4 regions of the Rhizobium sp. OAE497 genome follow, and region 3 is predicted to be linked to each of the others. Evidence: predicted binding sites of a transcription regulator. Region 3 holds the regulator's gene; each other region holds the start of a gene.
The links. Region 3 encodes LexA, which represses DNA repair genes until DNA is damaged. Its sites were predicted from a motif close to TGTTCNNNNTGTGTTCNG; they were not measured.
Positions count from the first base shown of each region.

Region 1 (5,962 bases), 1.5 Mb from region 3:
GAAGGGCGCGATCGCCAAGGCCGAAGAACTGGCCGCGACGCTGCCTGACGCGATCATTCCGCAGCAGTTCGAAAATCCTGCCAACCCCGAGATCCATCGCAAGACGACAGCCGAGGAAATCTGGAACGATACCGACGGCAGCGTCGACATTCTCGTTTCCGGCATCGGCACCGGTGGCACGATCACCGGCGCAGGCCAGGTGCTGAAGTCGAAGAAGGCCAGCATCAAGGTGATCGCCGTCGAGCCGGAGGAATCCCCGGTTCTCTCCGGCGGCCAGCCCGGCCCGCACAAGATCCAGGGCATCGGCGCGGGCTTTGCGCCCGCCATCCTCGACACCAAGATCTACGACGAGGTCGTCACCATCAACAGCGGAACGGCGATGGAAACCGCCCGTCTGGTTGCCAAGCTCGAAGGCGTGCCGGTCGGCATCTCCTCGGGTGCAGCACTTGCCGCAGCCATCAAGGTGGGCAGCCGCGAAGAAAATGCCGGCAAGAACATCGTGGTGATCATCCCGTCCTTTGCCGAGCGCTATCTCTCGACGGCGCTGTTCGATGGGCTTGGGGGCTGAATAGCGAATAGCGAATAGCGAATAGCGAAGCTTGCTCGGCGTCACCGTCTGGCAAGCTTTTCTTTTTCTATTCGCTATTCGCTACAAACTATTCGCTCTTTCACGCTGCCGCGGTCAGCCGTTCTCCTGCGATGCGATAGGAAATCGCTTCGGCGAGATGGATGCGGCCGACAGTTGCCTTGCCGTCGAGATCGGCGAGTGTGCGCGCGACTTTCAGGACCCGATGATAGCCGCGGGCGGAGAAGCGCATCTTCTCGGCGGCATCGCGCAACAGCTGAAGACCTCCGGCATCCGGCTCGGCATATTTCTCGATCAGCGCTGTCGAGCAGCGGGCGTTGGTGGTGATGGTATTGAGACCTGCAGCGATGAAACGGTCGGCCTGCAGTTCGCGGGCGCGGGCGACGCGGGCGGCGATCGTGCTGCTTGCCTCGGCCGGCATCGGGCGGATCAGGTCCGCTGCAGAAACGGCCGGGACGTCGATGCGGATATCGATGCGGTCCATCAGCGGGCCCGAGATGCGCGCCTGATAGTCGGCCTGGCAACGGGGACCACGGGCGCAGCTATGGCCGGGTTCGCCCGCCATGCCACAGCGGCAGGGGTTCATGGCGGCGACCAGCTGGATATTGGCAGGATAAGAGACCCGGTGATTGGCGCGGGCGATGATGCATTCGCCGGTTTCCAGCGGCTGGCGCAGGGCATCGAGTGCCTGCGGCGAGAATTCCGGAAATTCGTCGAGAAAGAGAATGCCGTGATGGGCGAGCGACGCCTCGCCGGGACGGGCGCGGAGCCCGCCGCCGACCATGGCGGCCATCGTTGCCGAATGGTGCGGGGTGCGGAACGGGCGCCGGTCGGAAAGCTTGCCGCCTGAGAGCTGACCGGCGATCGAATGAATCATCGACACTTCGAGCAGCTCAGCGGCCGACAGCGGCGGCAGGATGGACGGCAGACGGGCGGCGAGCATCGACTTTCCGGACCCGGGCGGGCCAACCATCAGCAGGTTATGGCCGCCGGCAGCCGCCACCTCCAGCGCGCGCTTGGCGCTTTCCTGTCCCTTGATGTCGGCGAGATCGGGAAGGTTTGCGGCATTGGCGCGGATCGATGGCTCCGGCCGCGACAGAACCTGCGTGCCGCGGAAATGGTTGGCGAGTGCAATGAGGCTCCGCGGCGCGAGGATATCGAGCTGCGTTCCGGCCCAGGCGGCTTCCGGGCCGCCTTCGGCCGGGCAGATAAGCCCCTTGCCGAGGGCATTGGCGCCGATCGCCGCAGGCAGCGCACCGGCAACGGGTGCGATCGTGCCATCGAGATTGAGCTCACCCAGGACGACATAATCCGAGAGCGCATCCGCCGGGATGGCGCCGAGAGCAGCCATCAGGCCGAGCGCGATCGGAAGGTCGAAATGCGAGCCTTCCTTTGGAAGATCGGCGGGCGCGAGATTGACGGTGACCCTTTTTGCCGGAAGCGCCAGCCCCGACGCGTGGAGCGCTGCCTGCACCCGCTCGCGGCTTTCCGCAACCGCCTTGTCGGGAAGCCCGACGATCTGCATGCCGATCTTGCCGGGAGCGACCATCACCTGCACCTCGACCGGAACGCCTTCAATGCCGTGGAATGCAACCGTACTGACCCGTGCGACCATGCCCCTGCCCCCGCAACCAACTACATCGCGTATTGCGACCCTTCATGGCCGCGGATTGCAATCTGGCATAGCAAGTAGAATAAAACAAGAACAATAAATGAACAGATTCACGTCCCCGCTGCACTCAGGTTGCAGCGGGTTGTATCAGACCCTCAAATGAGAACAAAGGTCCTGAAAAATCAGGCGCGCTTGCGCTCGATCGCATCCCAGAGAAGGCTGGCGATATCGGCGCCGCCGAACTTCTTGACCTCTCGGATGCCGGTCGGAGACGTGACATTGATCTCGGTCATGTAATCGCCGATGACATCGATGCCGACGAGCAGGAAGCCGCGCTCGCGCAGGGCCGGGCCGATGCGCTTGCAGATTTCCTGCTCGCGTGCGGTCAGTTCGGTCGCCTCGGCGCGGCCGCCGACATGCATGTTGGAGCGGCTGTCGTGCTCGGCCGGAACACGGTTGATGGCGCCAACGGGTTCGCCATCGACGAGGATAATGCGCTTGTCGCCCTTGCGCACGTCAGGCAGGTACTGCTGGGCGATGAAGGGCTCGCGGAAGAGCTGGCCGAACATTTCGAGCAGCGAGGAAAGGTTGCGGTCGTCCTTGGTCGAATGGAAGACGCCGGCGCCGCCATTACCGTAGAGCGGCTTCAGAATGATGTCGCCCATCTCGTCGCGGAAGCGGCGGATTTCGGCGGCGTCCTTGGTGATCAGCGTCTTCGGCATCAGGTCGGCGAATTCGGTGACGAAGATCTTCTCCGGCGAATTGCGGACCCAGGCCGGATCGTTGACGACGAGCGTCTTCGGATGAATGCGCTCGAGAAGATGGGTCGAGGTGATGTAGGACATGTCGAAGGGCGGATCCTGGCGGAGCAGGACGACATCCATGGTCGAGAGATCGACACGCTCGGGCGCGCCGAGCTCGAAATGATCGCCCTTGACGTCGCGCAAGATCATCGGCTCGACGGAGGCGAAGACCTGGCCGTCGCGGAAGCTCAGGCGATCGGGCGTATAGTGGAAGAGCTTGTAGCCCCGGGTCTGCGCCTCAAGGCTCATGGCGAAGGTGGAATCGCCTGCGATGTTGATGCCCGAAACATGGTCCATCTGGACCGCTACGTTCTTGATCTTGGCCATTTCCGTCCCTCACTGAATGCCGGACAGATGTAGGTCGCAAGAGGGTCGAACGCAACGGCCAATCAAGGACTTCGCAGCATCGCGATCAAGGATTTTTCAAGCGGCGAGGCCCTGCTGGCCGCTATTGCGCAGCATGTTGCGAAGACGATAGGCGAGCGCCACGGGCTTCGGGAAGGGCTTGCGCAGGAAGGCGACCTTGCGGACGTAGGTGTCGACACGCCAGCTGGCCCAGGTGCCACCGGCGAAGAAGGCGACGTCGCCGGCGCGAAGTGTGCGCTCGGTGCCGTCTTCAGCGGTGATATGCACTTCGCCTTCGAGGATCATCACCGTTTCGTCCCAGCCGAAGAACCAGCGGAATTCGCCTGCCGTGCAGTCCCAGATCGCCGTCAGCGAGGCTTCGTCATGGCCGCGCGAATGCTCGGCAGTACGCGCCTGCGGGTCGCCGCTGACGATCCAGTCCGGATTGATGGGCGTCGATTTCATCGGCAGGTGATCGCTCGAATGCGCGATGAAGGATTTGCCGCGCGGCATCGCCACGGCATACGGCACCGTGCGCGCAGCCATCGCGACCGCACTTGCAAGCATAAGCTTCCAGGCCATGAAACACCCCGTTTACTACCCCAATGTTCCGGCAATAACAGAGGAGTCGTAAGAGAGGCGTTCAAGCGGCCGCTAAAATTTTAACAGATCCTGCCGATGCCTATTGAACGGCTTCGGCGGTAACAGCCGCGTTCGCCGACTGCGCAACACCATTGCCGATCCGCTTGCCGGTATCTGCGGCAAAGAAATGCAGCTTCTCGGGCGCGATGACGAAGCGCATTTCTGCGGTCATCGGCGTTTCCGGCGAGACGACCGCGGTCAGCTGCTGGTCGCCGAGCAGGCCATGGACAAGACGCTGCGAACCGAGCTCCTCGACATATTCGACGGTGAGCGGCATGGCGTATTCATCCGGCTTGGCTAGGCGCAGATCTTCGGCGCGCATGCCGATGGTGACCGGGCCGGATGCCGGCGCATTGCCTGCGAGATCGATCAGGCTCGGGCCGATCGCCAGCTTGTCGCCATGCAGCTCGCCCTTCAGCAGGTTCATGGCGGGAGAGCCGATGAAGCTGGCGACAAAGGTCGAGGCCGGCGTGTGATAGACTTCGAGCGGCGCGCCGATCTGCTCGATATGGCCGCCGTTCAGGACGACGAGGCGGTCCGCCAGCGTCATTGCTTCCAGCTGGTCGTGGGTGACATAGATCGACGTCGTGCCGAGACGGCGCTGCAGGCGCTTGATCTCGCCGCGCATGGAGACGCGCAGCTTCGCATCGAGGTTCGACAGCGGTTCATCGAACAGGAAGACGGCGGGCTTGCGGACGATGGCGCGGCCCATGGCAACACGCTGGCGCTGTCCGCCGGAGAGAGCCTTCGGCTTGCGCTCGAGATACTGCTCGATCTGCAGCATGCGCGCGGCTTCGGCGACGCGGGCATCGATCTCCGCCCGCGGCGTCCCGCGGTTCTTCAGGCCGTATTCGAGGTTCTGGCGCACCGACATATGCGGATAGAGCGCATAGTTCTGGAACACCATGGCGATGTCGCGGTCAGCCGGCTCGACATTATTGACGACGCGGCTGCCGATCTTCACCTGTCCTTCGGAGATGCTCTCGAGACCGGCGATCATGCGCAGCAGCGTGGACTTGCCACAGCCGGACGGTCCGACGAGGACGATGAACTCGCCATCGCGGATGTTGATGCCGACATCCGAGACGGCCTTGACGCCGCCCTGATAGATCTTGCCGACGCCTTCTACATCGATAGAGGCCATTGTCACTTCTCCGTTTCGACCAGGCCTTTGACGAAAAGGCGCTGCATGACGATGATGATGAGGACCGGCGGCAGGGCGGCGAGAATGACGCCTGCCATGACGAGGTTCCATTGGGTGTCGCCGTCCAGTACCGAGGCCAGACGCTTGATGCCCATGACCGCGGTGTAATAGCCGGGATCGGTGGTGATCAGCATCGGCCAGAGATACTGGTTCCAGCCGTAGATGAAGAGGATGATGAACAGCGCAGCGATATTGGTGCGCGACAGCGGCAGCAGGATATCCTTGAAGAATTTCATGGCGCCTGCGCCATCGACGCGGGCCGCTTCCATCAGCTCTTCCGGGATCGTCAGGAAGAATTGACGAAACAGGAAGGTTGCTGTCGCCGAGGCGATCAGCGGGATGACGAGGCCCGGATAGGAATTCAACATGCCGAGATCGGCTACAACCTTGTAGGTCGCCAGGATGCGGACTTCGACCGGCAGCATCAGCGTCAGGAAGATGATCCAGAAGGCGACCATGCGCAGCGGGAAGCGGAAGTAGACGATCGCGAAAGCGGAGATGATCGAGATGGCGATCTTGCCGACGGCGATCAGCACGGCCATCAGCAGGCTGTTTGCCAGCATCAGCGCGAAAGGCGGCGCACCGGCCACCGAATTGCCAGCGCTCAGCAGCTGGTCGAAATTGGCAACCAGCTGGTCGCCCGGAAGCAGCGGCGTGAGGCCACTCATGAAGTCGGTCGGACCATGGGTGGCTGCGATGAAGGCGAGGTAGACGGGGAAGACCACCGTGACGACGCCGACGATCAGGATGAAGTGCGTGAGGACGTTCAG
Region 1 covers NZ_JBEPOA010000001.1:271,884-277,845, reverse strand. Annotated here, with positions in the region: gene cysK (cysteine synthase A) at 1-568, shown strand, start outside; gene ABIE40_RS01410 (YifB family Mg chelatase-like AAA ATPase) at 669-2,201, opposite strand; gene gshB (glutathione synthase) at 2,381-3,328, opposite strand; gene ABIE40_RS01400 (cupin domain-containing protein) at 3,425-3,928, opposite strand; gene ABIE40_RS01395 (sn-glycerol-3-phosphate import ATP-binding protein UgpC) at 4,029-5,132, opposite strand; gene ugpE (sn-glycerol-3-phosphate ABC transporter permease UgpE) at 5,135-5,962, opposite strand, start outside.
Region 1: the regulator LexA is predicted to act here: its motif matches at 2,288-2,305, upstream of ABIE40_RS01410 (YifB family Mg chelatase-like AAA ATPase).

Region 2 (5,962 bases), on a different contig from region 3:
TAGCCGATTCAGATTTCGTGAGACCGTTTCGGTTTCGTTGAGACTGAACTGTCACGCGATTCAGATATGGTGAGATTACCTCGATATGCCAGGCGCGTGAAGGCTATGCGACGTGATCAGCTCAACGAAGTCGAATGGCAGAAAGTGCTTCGGCATGCGGACGTTCTGCGGCGTCTACCGCAGCGCCCCACGGCCGGGGATGTCGCCGATGCGATGGCGGAGCTTGCAGTCAGCCGTGCGACCCTGTTCCGCTGGCTGAAGCGGTTCAGGACTGAGGAGCGTGCTGCGAGCTTCAATCGCACGTAGGCTGGGCTCGACCTGCGCTGGAGCTGGAGAGGGAACCCGCGCTTAGTGATGTGGAGTGCATCGCCGCAGCAACAAGCAGTTCGGTAGAACGACTATTCGCGATGACCTTCCATGGTTTGCCATCGCGCTATCGCAATCTCCTCCGGTGGAAAGCATGGGAGATTTGCCCCGCGTGCTCGCAGGGCATGCAACGACCGCCACGGCTCAAACCCTGGTCGTTTGCCTTTTCCTTCTGGTGCGAGCGACATCGTCAACCCCTGTTCAGCCGCGACACCCGCGGGGTCAGTGCCCTCGGCGATTATTGGGCAGCGCGCAGGGGAGGGGCAATACTCAATCGATGGGGAATGGGAAAGGGTGCCGACGCAGTACCAGTTGAGCCGGCTTTGTCGCTGCTGCTATCGCCGATCCGCAAAGCGTCTCCTCCGGCTCCGTGGGAATTGGCCAGATTGTCGTTGCCGCAACAGCACGAGCCCGCCCTCCAATCGAAACGCTTCCGACGCCCTGCGCTGACAATTGTGGTGCCGGAATTCGCGGTCGCAGTCCCGATCTATGATCAGCAGCTGCCAACGGACATCGCGCAGCTCTCGTCTGCACCATCTGCGGAACGGTACGCGCTTGCCATCGGTGTCGCCCGATTGCTGAGCGATCCGGCGGATATGATCGCTCGCATCGAAAAGGCCGCTGACGAGCATTGCCGAAGGAAGATCAAGCGGGACTGCTCGACCGTTGGTCGCCTGACTATCGGTCCAGCGGAGAATCGGCCTGGCCCCTCAAAAAATAGGAAAGTGAAATTTTTCGACCCTCACAGATGGCCGTACAGCGCTTTTCAAGGGTGAGGATGACCGCAGAGATGGAAAAATATCGGAACGCGTCCTGAGTCATCTGTGGCCGAAAGCGAGCCGGTCGCGTTTTTCCACCCTGGGAGGCGCGGGGGAGGGGCGCCAAGAAAGACGTGGACCGCCCAATTAAGGTCCTCTCGTTCGCTCGGGCATGGAATTGTTGAGCTAGCCGCATCGAGGACGGAAATCGTGAGACTAAGTGACAAAACGCTTAGCCGCGCCAGCGAAGGAAAAGGGAATAAGATCAATGGTCAAGTGCAGCGGATGGTTGACGCAGATATGGCGCGTTAGGAAAACCACTGCAGAATCTCATCAATTCCGGTCAGCTGACAATGATTTGGGGCATTTCTTTATAATGACCATAACGTCCGATAATGCAACATTATCGGACATATTTATGTAACGACATGGCGTGCGGTTAAGTGCAATATTTCTGGCAAAAACTGCACAGGCGGTTTATGCTCTGCCGCATGGATTCGCTTGCGCCCGCCGCTCCAACCGGCCCCGCCTGGCCGCCCCGCCCCCCGGGCTGGACGCTGGCCCGTGGTCGCGACGCCAATGAGACAGACGCCGCCTTCGCCGCTGGTATCGCTCTGAAATCGCTGGATGATCTGATTCGGGCCGACCCTCCATGGCTTGGTTGCTGGCGCGATCGGCTCGCCCTCAAATCAGCCGCCGTCGCTGCCAAGATGCTCGGCCGCAATGAAGTGGAAAGCGCGCTCCGCGACGCCGTTCTGCTGACCGTTACCGGCGACGATCCCGGCCCGGCTGGAAAGCTGTTTCTGGCGACACGAATGCTGACGCGCCGATCCGGACCGGTCACCACCTCATTCGTCAAAGATATTGCCGACCTTTCTGGCTTTCGGTGGGACGACGAACTTGCCTCAATTCCCGATATCGTCGAGTCTGCAAATCAGTCCGGGCGAGCAGCACCCTTCGCGGTGGCGGACCTGATAACGGCGATCTCTGCCGTTCGCCCGGACGCCGAGGTGATGGCGCTCGGTCTGGCCGACGTCATTCTGGCGCGCAAGCTGAATTGGCCAAAGCCGGTGCCCCTACTGTTGCCTGAGCGCTTTGGCCCCGCCTTCCGCACCATTGGTGGCCGCGGTCGCGTGCGGCCGGGGGAGCCGACTTATCCGAAAGCGATCTGCCTGGCGCTGGTCGATGGCGTTGAACTGGCGCTACGGTTAGCTATCGAGATCGATCGCCGGGCGTCGCGGATATTGGCGGTGGCACCGAAGCTCCGGACCAAGGGCGCCGAGCCGGTGATCCGAAGGCTGCTGATGGAAGATGCGGTGTCCGCGTCCGTGCCGGGCTCAAAACTGTCGCGCTGGGCGGCCAACCGGCTGTTCGATCGGCTCGAAAGTCTCGACGCGGTGCGCGAGTTCTCCGGCCGATCCTCCTTTCGGATCTTTGGGTTGTGATGATGGTGGGAGCAAGCGCAGCCAAAGCCCGCCGGAAAGCGAACGCCGCAGACGAACGTCTGTTTGATCGTGAGCTGGAGGACCTGCCGCCAGAAATGCGCTGGCGGGAATGGATGATGCGGGTCGAGGCCGTGATCTTTGCCTCGGCCGAGCCGGTCACCCGCGAGACGCTGGCGCGCGTCGTCGGAAAAAACTGCAGCATCGATCTGCTGATCGACGATCTGCGCGGGGAACTCAGCGCCCGGCCCTATGAACTGGTGTCGGTTGCCGGCGGCTGGCAGCATCGGACCCGGCCACGGTTCGCAGAAACGATCCGGGCCTCAGCTGCTCCAACGCGCGGCGCGGCAACAATGTTGTCGGAGTTCGAGGCGATGGTGCTGATGGCGGTCGGATATTTCCAGCCGGTGACCCGTGGCGAACTGTCGAAGATTTTTGGCAAGGAAGTCAGCCGCGATACCGTCGGCAATTTGCGTGGCGCTGGATTCATCGGCTCTGGGCCGCGCAGCCCGACGCCCGGCGCACCCTATACCTATGTGACGACGCCGCACTTTCTGTCGGCGTTCGGTATGGAGACGCTGCGCGACCTGCCGAATATCGAAGCGCTCGAAGACGCCGGCCTGCTGAGCCGACATGCGGTTCAAAACGAAATCGCCGCCTCGGAAGGCGGCGAAAATGACGCGGACGAAGAAGCGTCCTTTATTGAATGATACCGGTCGTCTGCGGCCGCTTCGTCATCGCGATCGGGCTGACGAGCATTGCCGTCGAAGCGAGCGCCATCCACAGGCCGAGCTTCATTGGAAGAAGCAGCAACTGGTCGAACAATGCTGTATCTGGATAGGCGCCTACCGCGCTGTCAATCGTCCGCTCGAACGGCCGGACGACCGCCTTGGCGGCATCTTGTACTTCCGTGCTGACCGGTTCAATACCGGGAATGCCTGTCGGGATCGGTTCACCAAGCTTCAGGTCTGACACGGTCACGTCCTTTCACGGTTGACGATCCCTAAGTGCTGCAGCGCACAAAAGTTCCGTGCAGCATCGACCTCCAGGCGGTTCATCTGCCATCAGAGACATCACGTCACTCCAGATCGAGGGACTGCTTCAGTTCATCGATCCGTTTTGACGCTTCCGCCTTGGTCAGATCCTCGGCATAGGCATCGGGTTGATGCGCCTGCTCCGACAAGGTCTTCAGATAGGAGCGTTGGGCGCCGGTCATCGGCTCGTCACCGCTGACCCAGTCGTCCAGGTCTTTCTGCGTGTTGGATGATGTATCAGCCTTCGGGTTGTCACTCATAACGATCTCCTGAATTCGTTCTCCAAACGTTCTTGGCTGGTGGATGGTTCCGGTTTGTGCTTGATCGGCGTAAGGAACTCGGCTGCCGGCCCTTCGTTCCGCTCACGCGTTTACAAGCCGAGGAGAAGACGATTGCCGATCGTTGCCACCGCCACCTGGTTCATCCTGAAAAAGGTGGCCGACCGGTTTGCGTAGGAAGGAAGCAGCCTCACCCGATATGTATCGGTGTTCGATGGCGTCGAGATCAATTCGACCTTCTACCGTCGGCACAAGACGTCGACATTCGCGCGGTGGGCGGAGTCCGTTCCGGACAGCTTTCGGTTTGCAGTCAAAATCCCCAAGGAGATCTCCCACACCAGGGCGATGAAAGACATCGCCGAGCCGTTCGACACGTTCCTCGAAGACACCGCGCCTCTTGGAGAGAAGCGTGGACCACTGCTCTGTCAGCTGCCGCCATCGCTGGCCTTCGATGCTGACGTGCTCCAAACCGCGTTCAAGGTGGTGCGCCATGCCGATGACGGTCGATCGTCATCGAGGTACGCCACAAGAGCTGGGCATCGGCCGAAGCGCTGGATCTGCTGAAGACCTATAGGATCGACCGGGTTCTGGCCGATCCGGCGCCGGTGTGGCTGGCGGAGGATTTCAACACACCGCCGAAATACGTTCGTCTGCATGGCAAGCCAAAAATCTACTACTCGAGCTATAGCGACGATGAGATCAGTGCGTTCTCGAAACTGCTGGCGCGCGATGGCTGGTGCGTGTTCGACAATACAGCCTCAAGCGCAGCGATCGAAAACGCGCTGACCATGCTTGAAATGTGCTGAAGCCTCTCCGGGGAGAGTAGCCCGATGTCGAAAGAGAATCCAGCGGAGCCAATGCCGACCGATTAAGCCTGAAACTTACGGATGAGCAACTGGCAGCCTCGCCTGCGCCTGATGCTGAATTCGATACGTGGGGAGTTTGACAAATCTCTAACACAACGATATTGTTGTGTCATGATTCCACTGCTCGACCCCAGTACCGGATATTTGCCTCAGGGCGTCTACCAGGCGTCCTGGGGCGAGGTGTCGTCGATTTTTTCGGGAAACGGCCACCGTCTGTGGCTGCTGGAAGGTCTTGCTGCCGCATTAGACAACTTGGCTACAGCAGGTTGCCAGACCGTGTTGCTCGACGGCAGCTTCATTTCACAAAAGCAACTTCCGAGTGATTACGATGGCGCGTGGGACACCCTTGGGGTGGACCCCGGCTTGCTAGATCCGGTGCTCTTGGATTTCTCAAATCAGCGATCTGCAATGAAAATGAAGTATGGCGGCGAGCTTTTCCCAGCGTCAGGTCTGGCCGCCCCCGGGGTTACATATAGGGAGTTTTTTCAGAGTGACCGTAACGGCGTGCCCAAGGGCGTGGTGGAACTGAACCTAAGGAGTCTGCCATGATCACCAACGAGCGACAGTACAGAATCACGCGCTCTCAAGCCGACCGGTTCAAGAAGGCGTTGACAGAGTTCTCCCTTCAAAAGAGAGAAGGCGTACACCCGCGCCTCGTTCAGGCTGAACGAGAAGCCCTCGAGAGCCAGATCTCAGATCTAGAACTTGAACTCGCTAATTTTGATAGTCTGAAATCACAAGATCTGGCGATGATCAGCCTCGATTCCTTCGATGGATTGGCGGAAGGTTTGATCAAAGCGCGCATAGCGTCAGGGCTAAGCCAAAGAGACTTGGCTGATCGGCTTGGGTTAAAAGAGCAGCAAATACAACGCTACGAAGCGGATAGGTACGGTTCGGCAAGTCTCCAGAGAGTGCAAGAAATCGCTCAAGCAATAGGAGTGCGAATCCAGAACGAAATAATGTTGCCCATACCAGCGGTTTCGTTCGATAGCCTCGTCGCCAAACTGCGCCAAGTCGGTCTTGATCGTGATTTCGTACTTACGCGTCTTCTCCCTTCGTCTGATCGCGCGCGATTGTCTGGGGAGGCTGACGTCGAGGATCAAAGCCAGATCTTACAGCGGACAGGTGAAATTCTTCAGCGCATTTTCGGGTGGACCCGTGAAAATCTGTTTGGACCCAGCGTACTGCAATCGCCCCAGCTTGCCGCCGCTCACGCTC
Region 2 covers NZ_JBEPOA010000003.1:474,503-480,464, reverse strand. Annotated here, with positions in the region: gene ABIE40_RS28890 (helix-turn-helix domain-containing protein) at 106-306, shown strand; gene ABIE40_RS28885 (DUF1403 family protein) at 1,604-2,569, shown strand; gene scpB (SMC-Scp complex subunit ScpB) at 2,572-3,276, shown strand; gene ABIE40_RS28875 (hypothetical protein) at 3,266-3,541, opposite strand; gene ABIE40_RS28870 (DUF3072 domain-containing protein) at 3,645-3,860, opposite strand; gene ABIE40_RS31080 (DUF72 domain-containing protein) at 4,086-4,442, shown strand; gene ABIE40_RS31075 (DUF72 domain-containing protein) at 4,385-4,684, shown strand; gene ABIE40_RS28860 (DUF6932 family protein) at 4,766-5,293, shown strand; gene ABIE40_RS28855 (helix-turn-helix domain-containing protein) at 5,290-5,962, shown strand, end outside.
Region 2: the regulator LexA is predicted to act here: its motif matches at 3,877-3,894, upstream of ABIE40_RS28870 (DUF3072 domain-containing protein).

Region 3 (5,962 bases):
GGACGGGTCGAGCGCCGGGAAAGCGACGGCCGCGGCGGCTGGCGCTACCTGCTGTCATTGCGCGCAACCGAAAACCCGGTGGTGAAACGCCCGCCCGCCCGGGTGACTGTCATCGCCCGCGGCGCCAAGTCCGAGTTCGAGACGGGAACCTGGGTGAAGGGCAGGGCGCGGCTGACGCCACCCTCCGGTCCGGCACTCCCCGGTCTCAACGACTTCTCGTTCTCATCCTATTTCGATCGCGTTGGCGCCAATGGGTTTTTCTATGGGGCGCCAACGACGGTGACGCCGGGAGCCGCAGACGAGCATTCGCTGACCGACAGCGCCTTCGAGTGGCTCTACCGGCTGAGAAGCGGCATCGGTGATCGCATCAGGGGCATTTTGCCCGGCGATACCGGCGCTTTCGCCGCCGCCCTCGTGACCGACGAGCGGCGGGCGATTTCGGCAGAGACCACCGAAGCGCTCCGCCAATCCGGTCTTGCCCATATCATCGCCATATCCGGCCTCAACATGGCGCTGTCCGCCGGCATCTTCTTCGTCGGGTTCCGCACGCTGCTCAGCCTGTTTCCGTCCGTCGCCCAGGCCTATCCGGTCAAGAAGATCGCGGCCGCCGGAGCGCTTGCAGCCGTCACCGCCTATTTCCTGATTTCCGGCTTCGCAGTTTCCGCCGAGCGCGCCTTCATCATGATGGCGATCATGCTGACGGCGGTGTTCTTCGACCGGCCGTCGATCAGTTTGCGCAACGTGGCGCTCTCGGCGCTGATCATCATCGCCATCTCGCCCTCAGAAATCATGGGGCCGAGCTTTCAGATGTCCTTTGCCGCGACGCTGGCGCTGGTCGCCGGCTATGCGCTCTGGAAGGAGCGGCCGGCCCGCGACAAGCCCTTTGCGAAATTGCGCCTCGTCAGGCTCATGTCATCGGCGGCCGGCTTCTTCGGCGGCATCCTGCTCACCTCCGTCATCGGCGGTTTCTCGACGGCGCTGTTCTCGATCGAGCATTTTCACCGGCTGACGGCCTATGGCCTGCCTGCCAATCTCGCCGCCATGCCCGTCATCTCCTTCGTCATCATGCCGGCCGGGCTGCTTGCAATGCTTTTGATGCCGTTTGGGCTGGATGCCTGGGCCTGGCAGGTGGTCGGCTTCGGTCTCGATCTGGTGATCGCGATCGCCAAGACCGTCTCGTCCTGGGGCGGTGATATCGGCGTCGGCCGGTTGCCTGCCTGGTATTTCCCGGCTGCGGTCGCGGGCTTCCTGCTATTGACCCTGCTGCGCACCCGGCTGAGGCACATCGGCACGGCAATCATGGCCCTGTCGACGCTTGTGGTCGTCATGCTTCCCGAAAAGCCGCCGCCGAAGATCGTCATTGCTGAGGACGGCAGCATGGCGGGGATCATCGGTTCAAGCGCAATCGCCACCAATCGCCAGCGCCCGCCGGGTTTCATCTTCGATCAGTGGAAACGGGCTCTGGTGCTGGACAGCCATCGCGAGCCGATCTTCATCACATCGGCACTGGTCCCCACCGCGCCGCCGGGCGAAAGATTGAGGCTGACACCAGCGCAACAGCAGGAAGCGCAGAGCGCCATTGCGGTGAACGCCAGGGAAGAGCGGTTTTCCTGCGTCAAGAAAGCCTGGTGCACGGCAAAGCTGGAGAACGGCTCGGTGCTGACGGTCATCGACAATGCCGCTTACCTCGGCCCCGCCTGCGATGCATCCGATATCGTTGTCACACCGGTGCGCCTGCGGCTTGAAAGCTGCCGCTCTGGCGCGCTGCTCTTCACCGGCGCTACTTTAAGAAGGACAGGCTCTGTCGAGTTGAGCTTCGATGGAGGTGCTGCAGCGGTCACCGCATCCTTCGAGGATCTCGACCGCCCCTGGACCCGCCACCGCGCCTATGATTGGCGTAGCGGCACTTTTGACGGTGATGAGATCACCGTTAGTGATAGCGGCGGATAAGGCCGACAAGCTTGCCCTGAACCTTGACGCGGTCAGGCCCGAAGATACGCGTTTCGTAGGCCGGGTTGGCAGCTTCGAGTGCGATCGATGCGCCCTTGCGGCGGAAGCGCTTCAGCGTCGCTTCTTCATCGTCGACGAGGGCGACGACGATATCACCGGCATTGGCGGTATTGGTGTTGCGGATGATGACGGTGTCGCCGTCGTAGATGCCGGCCTCGATCATCGAGTCGCCCTTGACCTCAAGCGCATAGTGCTCACCGTTTCCGAGCATATCGGCGGGAACGGTGATGTCATGGGTGTTCTGCTGGATTGCCGAAATCGGCACACCGGCGGCGATGCGGCCCATGACCGGAACCGAGATCGAGCTGCTATTGTCTTCGTTCGCCGGCTTCGGCGGCGCGACGGGCTGCGGCTTGCCGAGGCTGCCTTCGATGACGCTTGGCGAGAAGCCGCGGCGCGGCTGGATGCTGGGGCTGTAGGCCTCGGGCAGCTTGATGACTTCCAATGCGCGGGCGCGGTTCGGTAGGCGGCGAATGAAGCCGCGCTCTTCGAGCGCTGTGATCAGGCGATGAATGCCCGACTTAGAGGCGAGGTCGAGCGCATCCTTCATTTCGTCGAAGGACGGCGGTACGCCGGACTCCTTCATCCGCTCGTGAATGAAGAGGAGAAGCTCCTGTTGTTTGCGCGTCAGCATCGAAGTCTTTCCCCAGATTCGTGAAACAAAGCCAGAACGGACACTATATGTTCCATATGTGTTCCGCAAGTGCCTAAATATTGGTAAAACTTCCCATCATTTTTCGTCATTTTTGAAAGTTTCTTTGCCGGATTGGTTATCCGCGCTTGCGCTTTGCCCGGCGCGGCGTGCAAATCTCTGCCGGCTTCACCGGAGGGAACCGCCATGACGCATCCGCTCGATCATCTGGTACTGCCCGTCACCCATATCGATGTCGCCCGCGAGCGACTCGGCCGTCTCGGTTTCACCGTCGCCGCCAATGGCCGTCATCCGTTCGGAACGGAGAATGCCTGCGTCTTCCTCGCCGACAAGACCTATCTCGAGCCGCTCGGCATCGCGAGCCAGGCGGAGTGCGATGCGGCCGCCGCCAAGGGCAACAGCTTTATCGCCCGCGACCAGGCCTTCCGCTTCCGCTGCGGCGATGATGGCTTCTCGGCGGTCGTCTTCGGCACCGACGATGCCGATGCGGACAAGGCCGCCTATGATGGCGCGCAGCTGAGCGGCGGTGACATGGTGGAGTTCTCGCGCCCGATCGTCATGCCCGATGGAACGCAGGCGACCGGCGCCTTCAAGCTCGCCTTTGCCGCCGATCTGAGGGCGCCCGATGTGTTCTTTTTCGCCTGCCAGCGGATCAACGCCTTTCCGGCCGATCGCAAGGCGCTGGAGACTCATGCCAACGGCGTTCTCGGCATTGTCGAGATTGCCCTCAGCGCGGAGGAACCCGACGCCTTCGCGTCGCTGTTGCAGACGGCAAGTGGCGGCGTTGCGCCCGGTGAGGCCGCCTTCGGCCTTTCCTTCGCCCTCAGTAATGTCCGGATCGCCATCTATTCCGAAGAAGGGATGGAGGCCTATTTCGATGTCGAGCCGCTTGGCACCGATAACGGCCTGCGGGCGCGGGCAATCGTCTTTGCGGTCGCTGATCTGGCCGTGACAGCGGCGCATTTGGCTGCTAACGGGATCACCTACTTGAATATGAACAATCGTCTATTGGTGAAGCCGGCGCCGGGACAAGGCGCGATCTTCGCCTTCGAGGAGACCCAATGAGCAACACCAATGCAGAAGTCGCCGTCGGCGAAGGCGCTGGCCGCGTTACCTTTTCCAATGCCGGCAAGCTGTCGATCATCGCTGGCCCCTGTCAGATGGAAAGCCGCGAACATGCCTTCATGATCGCCGGTGTTCTGAGCGAACTCTGCAAGAAGCTCGGCATCGGCCTCGTCTACAAGTCTTCCTTCGACAAGGCCAACCGCACTTCGCTTTCGGCGCAGCGCGGCATCGGCCTCGACAAGTCGCTCGAAGTCTTCTCTGATCTGAAGAAGGAATTTGGCTTCCCGGTTCTGACCGATATCCATACCGAGGAGCAGTGTGCAGAGGTCGCAACCGTCGTCGACATCCTGCAGATCCCGGCTTTCCTCTCGCGCCAGACCGACCTTCTCGTTGCTGCGGCCAAGACCGGCCGCGCCGTCAACGTCAAGAAGGGCCAGTTCTTGGCTCCGTGGGATATGAAGAACGTTCTTGCCAAGCTGAATGAGACGGGCAACCCGAACATCCTGCTCTGCGAGCGCGGTGCTTCCTTTGGTTACAACACGCTGGTCTCCGACATGCGCTCGCTGCCGATCATGGCGGCCATGGGCGCGCCTGTGATCTTCGACGCCACGCATTCGGTGCAGCAGCCGGGCGGGCAGGGCGGATCGAGCGGCGGTCAGCGCGAATTCGTCGAGACGCTGGCGCGTGCAGCCGTCGCCGTCGGCGTCGCCGGCGTCTTCGTCGAGACGCATGAAGATCCTGACAATGCGCCGTCGGATGGCCCGAACATGATCTATCTGAAGGATATGCCGCGGCTGCTCGAGAAGCTTCTGGCCTTCGATGCGATCGCAAAGTCGGCCTGACGTTCAAAAGGCTGACATGATCTTGTAATAGGCCACGCAGGTGGCCTGAAATGAAGGCATGTTAGGCGGCTCAAAAACGGCTGTGAAAACGCCATTGCAATCTGCGTGCCTTCGATTAAGACGATTTCAAACGATTTATCCACCCACCGAGCAGGAAGAAACCCATGACTGCAATTACCGATATCATCGCCCGCGAGATCCTCGATAGCCGTGGCAACCCCACCGTCGAAGTCGACGTCTATCTCGAAGATGGCAGCATGGGCCGTGCGGCTGTTCCGTCGGGCGCTTCGACCGGCGCGCATGAAGCCGTTGAAGTTCGCGATGGCGGCAAGCGCTATCTCGGCAAGGGTGTCGAAAAGGCTGTCGAAGCCGCCAACACGGAAATCTTCGACGCCATCGGCGGCATCGATGCCGAAAACCAGATCCAGATCGACAACATCATGATCGAGCTGGATGGCACGCCGAACAAGTCGCGTCTCGGCGCCAACGCCATCCTCGGCGTTTCGCTCGCTGTCGCCAAGGCTGCCGCTCAGGCCGCCGGCCTGCCGCTTTACCGCTACGTCGGTGGCGCTTCCGCTCACCTCCTGCCGGTTCCGATGATGAACATCATCAACGGCGGGGCGCATGCCGACAACCCGATCGACTTCCAGGAATTCATGATCCTGCCGGTTGGCGCCGACTCGATCCGCGAAGCCGTCCGCATGGGCTCGGAAGTCTTCCACGTCCTCAAGAAGGAACTGTCGGCTCAGGGCCACAACACCAACGTTGGCGACGAAGGCGGTTTCGCACCGGGCCTGAAGAGCGCCCCTGAAGCCCTCGACTTCATCATGAAGTCGATCGAAAAGGCTGGCTACAAGCCGGGCGAAGACATCCATCTCGGCCTCGACTGCGCCGCGACCGAATTCTTCAAGGACGGCAAGTACGTTCTCGAAGGCGAGGGACGCACGCTGGAATCGGGCGCCATGGCCGAATACCTCGCACAGCTCGCTGCCCAGTACCCGATCATCTCGATCGAAGACGGCATGGCTGAAGACGATTGGGACGGCTGGAAGGCCCTGACCGATCTCGCCGGCAAGAAGGTTCAGCTGGTCGGCGACGACCTGTTCGTCACCAACTCGGCACGCCTGCGCGACGGCATCAAGATGGGCGTTGCCAACTCGATCCTCGTCAAGGTCAACCAGATCGGCTCGCTGACCGAGACGCTGGACGCCGTAAACACCGCACACAAGGCAGCCTACACCGCCGTCATGTCGCACCGTTCGGGCGAAACCGAAGACTCCACGATCGCCGATCTCGCAGTTGCCACCAACTGCGGTCAGATCAAGACCGGCTCGCTGTCGCGCTCGGATCGTCTGGCAAAGTACAACCAGCTGATCCGCATCGAAGAGGGCCT
Region 3 covers NZ_JBEPOA010000001.1:1,729,376-1,735,337, forward strand. Annotated here, with positions in the region: gene ABIE40_RS08975 (ComEC/Rec2 family competence protein) at 1-1,950, shown strand, start outside; gene lexA (transcriptional repressor LexA) at 1,931-2,644, opposite strand; gene ABIE40_RS08985 (VOC family protein) at 2,849-3,727, shown strand; gene kdsA (3-deoxy-8-phosphooctulonate synthase) at 3,724-4,569, shown strand; gene eno (phosphopyruvate hydratase) at 4,734-5,962, shown strand, end outside.

Region 4 (5,962 bases), 680 kb from region 3:
GAGACCTCCCCAACCTCCCTCATTCCTGTGCTTGTCACAGGAATCCAGCCACGGCGCGTCTGCGCCGTGAATGACACGAGACGACTTCCAGCGCACCAATGAGTCTCTCGCGCCCCAGGACTGGGGCGCACTGGATTCCTGTGACATCCCGTGGGCGTAGCCCTAAGGGCACAGGAATGAGGGAGGAGAAGTGGCGGCCTTGGAGCGAGGTAGCACACGAGGCAGCGTCTAGGGGCGGTCCATAGGGGACGTGTGAAACATCAAAGGCTGGCGCCCGCAGCCCCCTCATCCGGCCCTATCGGGCCACCTACCGGGGTCGAGACCAGTGGCTCGACCCCGGTAGGTGCCCGCAGGGCGGATGAGGGGGCTCCGGGTGCAACCGCATCGGGCGGAGCCGCCACGCCTCAATCCCGCAACATCTCCTCCGTCACCGCAACCACCCCATCCTTCCGCAACGGCCGGAACGTCATGCGGTGCAGCGGGCAGGGGCCATGCGCCTCGATCCCCGCACGGTGCTGCGCCGTGCCGTAGCCGGCGTGGGCGGCGAAGCCGTAGTTGGGGAAGACGAGGTGGGCGCGGGTCATCATCCGGTCGCGGGTGACCTTGGCGACGATCGAGGCGGCGGCGATGGAGACGGAACGCGCGTCGCCCTTGACCACCGCCTGGCCGGGACACTCGAGCCCCTGGGGCACGTCGAGGCCGTCGGTCAGCACGTAGGCCGCCGGAATGGAGAGGCCGCAGATGGCGCGGCGCATGGCGTCGAGGCTCGCCTTGCGGATATCGGTGTCGTCGATGCGCGTCGCGCTCGACGAGGCGATGGACACCGTGGCCGTTGCCAGGATCTGCACGAACAGCTCCTCGCGCTTGGCCGCCGACAGCTGCTTGGAATCGTTCAACCCCTCGGGGATGCGCTTAGGGTCGAGAATGACCGCTGCGGCAACGACAGGGCCTGCGAGCGGCCCGCGTCCGGCTTCATCGGCACCGGCGACCGGCCAGTGGCCCGCCTTGCGGGCCTTCAGCTCCAGCTTGAAATCCGGAGTGAGCGGGACGTCTTCGAAAAGCAGAGGAGAATCGGGTGGCGTGCGACGTTTCATGCGGCTGAACCTCGCACGCCAACCCGATTTCCTGCAAGCCCCCGGAACAGGGCGGCGGCCGGGGGCTAGGGCCGCGAAGGGGCAGGGGACCCATTCGCGGTGTGCAGGCAGCCAGGGCGGCGGCGGCCTGCGGGTATTGCGTCATTGCCGGCGGCATACCCGCCGGCCGGTCGAAACGCTCCTCACGCGCCCGTGCCAGCGGGCGCGAAGTCGTCAAAGCAGCGACAGCTGCACGCCGCTGCCATCCGGCGGCACGAAGAGATCGTCGCGCAGCGGCATGCTGCGTCTGACCATGCCGAGCCGCTTGGTGGCCATCTCGAAGCGGCGGGAAATCTGCCAGGCATAGGGGCCTGCACCCTTCATCCGCTTGCCGAACTCGGCGTCATAATCCTTGCCGCCGCGCATCGAGCGCACCAGCGACATGACGTGCCGGTAACGGTCCGGATAATGCTGCAGCAGCCAGTCGCGGAAGAGCGGCGACACTTCGAGCGGCAGACGCAGCAGAACGTAACCCGCCTCGCGCGCGCCGGCGGCATGCGAAGCCTCCAGAATGCGCTCCAGCTCGTGGTCGTTCAGCGCCGGGATGACGGGTGCCGCCATCACCGAGGTCGGAATGCCGGCCTCGCTCAGCGCATGGATCGCCTCCAGCCGCCGCGGCGGCGTCGAGGCGCGCGGCTCCATGGTGCGGGCGAGCTTGCGGTCGAGCGTCGTCACCGAGAGCGAGGCGCGCACCAGCCCCTTGGCGGCCATGTCCTTGAGGATATCGATGTCGCGCATGATCATCGCCGACTTGGTGACGATCGAAACCGGGTGGTTCGCCTTGTTCAGCACTTCGAGGATCTGCCGCATGATGCGCCATTCCTTCTCGATCGGCTGGTAGGGGTCGGTATTGGTGCCGATGGCGATCACCCGCGGCTTGTAACCGGGCTTGGCAAGCTCGCGCTCCAGGAGCTTGGCGGCATCGGGCTTGGCAAACAGCTTCGCCTCGAAATCGAGCCCGGCCGACAGCCCCATATAGGCGTGGCTCGGCCGCGCGAAGCAATAGATGCAGCCATGCTCGCAGCCGCGATAGGGATTGATCGATCGGTCGAAGGGAATGTCGGGCGACTCGTTGCGGGTTATCGCCGTGCGTGGCTTCTCGATCTGCACTTCGGTGCGGAACGGCGGCAACTCTTCCAGCGTCTGCCAGCCGTCGTCGAACGTCTCGCGGCTTTGCGGCTCGAACCTGCCGCTCGGGTTAAGCCCGGCGCCACGTCCGCGGCGGCGCTCGCCATCCACCCGCAGGCCGGATTGGGCGATCAGCGCTTCGGCAATATCTGCCGTATTGGCAGGCGCGAATGCGGCCTGCCCTGCAAGGGACTGTTCGTTCATCGGATTCTCCCGCAGCGGAGGCGTTGCCTTCGCCCGTTCTTGATGATTAAATTCCTAGTCAGAAAATGAGAACAATGCAAGAACAAAATGAGGAAAGTCGCGCTGGCAAAATTTTGTGCGGCGCATTATAAATAGGCAATGTTGACGGTTGTTCTGGAGTGCCAGGATCAGGAACCTGAGCTGGCGCAGACTTTATCGGTGCTGGTCGCGGGCGCGGTCGAAGGGCTTGTAAGTGATGTCGTGGTGCTCGATCACGGCTCGCGCGACGGCACCTCTCGGGTGGCGGATGCTGCCGGCTGCCGTTTCCATTCGCAATGGGATATCAAGGACATATTGCGCTCGGCCCGGGGCGAGTGGCTGCTCTTCGTCGAGCCGGGTGCGCGCCCGCAGGCGGGCTGGATCGACGAGATCGCCGAATATGTGGCGCTGAACAAACTGCCCGCCCGCTTCACCGCCTCGCGCGCCTACCGACGTCCGTTCCTGCAGCGGGTCGGCCGTGCCTTGCCGCCGCTGGAGCTTGCCTATCTTGTCCCCAAGAAACAGGCGGTCGCCTCGGCAAGGAGCGGCATGCGGCTCTCGGAATTCCCGAAGGGCCAGAAGCTCAGGCAGCTTTCCAGTGAATTGATTCCTTCCTGGGTGGCGCGCGCCGCCAGATAGAATCAGCCGCCGCGCTTCAGGTGCTCGTCGAGCCGCGGCATGATCTCCACGAAATTGCAGGGCATGTGCCGGTAGTCGAGCTGCGCCTTCAGGATCCCGTCCCAGGCATCCTTGCAGGCGCCGGGCGAGCCGGGCAGCACGAAGATGAAGGTGGCGTTGGCAACGCCGGCCGTGGCGCGGGACTGGATCGTCGATGTGCCGATCTTGTCGTAGGAAATCCGGTGGAAGACTTCCGAAAAGCCGTCCATGCGCTTTTCGAACAGCGGCTCCAATGCCTCGGGCGTCACGTCGCGGCCGGTAAAGCCGGTCCCGCCGGTGGTGATGACGACGTCGATGCCATCGGTCTGCGTCCACGCCTTCACCCGCGCCGCGATCGCCTGCTTGTCGTCCCGCACGATGGCGCGGTCGACCAGTCTGTGGCCGGCCTCAACGATGCGGCCAGCGAGCGTGTCGCCCGACTTGTCGTCCTGGAGCGTGCGGGTATCGGAGACGGTCAGCACGGCGATGCCGACGGGAATGAATGGCCGGTTCTCGTCTATGCCAGGCATGTCACTCTCCCGAAACAGTTTCCGTTGCCTGGAAATACCAGTCCGGCCGCTGGCTGTGAAGCTGTTGGGCGGCGGCCTCTGCCGCCTGCAGGGAAGGGAAGAGGCCAAAGCAGGTGGCGCCGGAGCCGGACATGCGCACCAGATCGGCGCCGCTCCCGGCAAGCAGGGCCGAAATCTCGGCAATCTCGGGCGTCAGGCTGCGCGCCGGCGGCTCGAGGTCGTTGCGATTGGCCTCGATCACCCGCATCCAGCCGCCGGGCGAAAGATCGAGCGGCCGGTTGTTCTTCTGTGCCAGCGCGCGAAAGATCTGCGGCGTCGAGACGCCCTTCAGCGGATTGGCGAGCACCAAAAAGAGCCGTGGCAGCGCGACCCGCTCGATCTCCTCGCCGATCCCCCGGGCAATCAGCGGGCGGCTTTCCAGGCACATCGGCACATCGGCGCCAAGCTGCAGGGCGAGCGCCGAAAGGATATCGGCCGGCACCCGCACGTTCCAGAAACGCTGAAGCCCGCGCAGCGCCGCAGCCGCATCCGCCGAGCCGCCGCCGATCCCGGAGGCAACCGGCAGGTTCTTGTCGAGATGGATGGAAACCGCGGGCGCATGGCCGCCCTGGGCAAGCACGGCCTGCCGCAGAAGATCTCGTGCCTTGAGAACGAGATTGCTGCCGGGATCGCCGCCGAGATCGCCGGCAAAACGCCCGCCGATCGTGAAGCCGTCGGCATCGGCGGCGGTGAAGCTCAGCCGGTCGCCGTGACTGGTGAAGGTCACCAGCATGTCGAGCAGATGGTAGCCGTCGTCTCTCTCGCCCGTCACATGCAGGGCCAGATTGATTTTCGCAGGCGCGTCTTCAGTCACCGTGAAACGGCGGCTCTCCGCATCCGGCATCCGTTATCAGGACTTCTTGTCGACGGGCGGCGGGGTCACCGGCGCCGGGTCCGGCTGCTTCTTGTCGGCAGACTTGGCCTCGTCGTTCTCCGGCTTCAGGCCGTTGGCGATCTTGTCCTTGATCTTCGGGATCTCGGCTTCCTCGGGCTGCGAGTTCAGCGCCCGGTTCCACTGATAGACGGCCTCGAGCTTGCGGCCGACATGCCAGTAGGCATCGCCGAGGTGATCGTTGATCGTCGCGTCGCCGGCCTTGATTTCGGCGGCCTTTTCGAGCTCGGCCACGGCATCGTTGAAGCGGTTGAGCCGGTAGTAGGCCCAGCCCAGCGAATCGATGATGTAGCCGTCGTCAGGTCTGAGATCGACGGCCTTCTTGATCATCGTCAGGCCTTCGTCGAGATTCTTGTTCATGTCGATCCAGGAATAGCCCAGATAGTTCAGAACCTGCGGCTGGTCCGGATTGAGCTCCAGCGCCTTGCGGAAGTTCGGCTCGGCCTGATCCCACTTCTTCAGGCGCTCATAGGCAATGCCGCGTTGGAAGAACACGGTCCAGTCGGCGCGGCCCGGCAGGGAGCCGATCGCCTCGACGGCCTTGTCGTAATTCTCTGCCATGGCCGGATAGTCCTTGGCGTCGGAAAGAACGCTGCCATAGGCGAGGTAGCTGCGAATATCCTTCGGGTCGGAGGCGATCAGCTGCTGCAGATGCTTGCGGGCCTCTTCCACCTTGCCGCCCTGGGCGAGCGCCAGGCCGAGTTGCAGTTCGGAGATGCGGCGCATCGGCGAATCCGCCGGAACCTTCTGGTAGAATTCGATGGCGCGGTCCATCTGTTCCTGCTTCTCGGCAATGCCGCCGAGCAGGACCAGCGTATCGGCGCTGTCGGGGTCGAGCGCATTGGCGGTCTGCAGGTAGAGCGAGACGATGTCTTCGGCGCCATCCCGGTTCAGCGCGGCGCCGACGGAGAACAGCACGGCGGCCGCACCCTGCGCGGCATTCTCGACCTGCTGCTTCGGCTTCTCGCCGCTTTCGATGCTCTGGCGCAGTGCCTTCAGCGGTGCGTAGTTCGGCAGCAGGTTGTCGCCGACGGAGATCGCGTCCAGCGCCTTCTGCTTGTTGCCCTGCGATGCCTCCAGGCGGGCAAGCGCCATGATCGAGCGCATGAAGGTATCGGGCGCCGTGGCGCCGCCATCCTTGTCGAGCACGGCGTCGTTCAGATGCTTGCGGGCAGAGGCGACATTGCCGTTGACGATGGCGATCGCGCCGGCATGGTAGTTCTGGAAGATGCGGAACCAGTCCGGTCCCTTCATCTTCTCGACCATCGCCAAGGCTTCCTTGCCGCGTCCCGCGCCGAGACGCGCCCAGGCCGACAGCAGGTCGTTCATCATCCGGTCGAGATCGTTCGGACCGTCATATT
Region 4 covers NZ_JBEPOA010000001.1:1,045,185-1,051,146, forward strand. Annotated here, with positions in the region: gene rnhB (ribonuclease HII) at 405-1,094, opposite strand; gene ABIE40_RS05345 (PA0069 family radical SAM protein) at 1,308-2,465, opposite strand; gene ABIE40_RS05350 (glycosyltransferase family 2 protein) at 2,604-3,122, shown strand; gene moaB (molybdenum cofactor biosynthesis protein B) at 3,125-3,670, opposite strand; gene ABIE40_RS05360 (4-(cytidine 5'-diphospho)-2-C-methyl-D-erythritol kinase) at 3,672-4,553, opposite strand; gene ABIE40_RS05365 (tetratricopeptide repeat protein) at 4,560-5,962, opposite strand, start outside.
Region 4: the regulator LexA is predicted to act here: its motif matches at 2,533-2,550, upstream of ABIE40_RS05345 (PA0069 family radical SAM protein).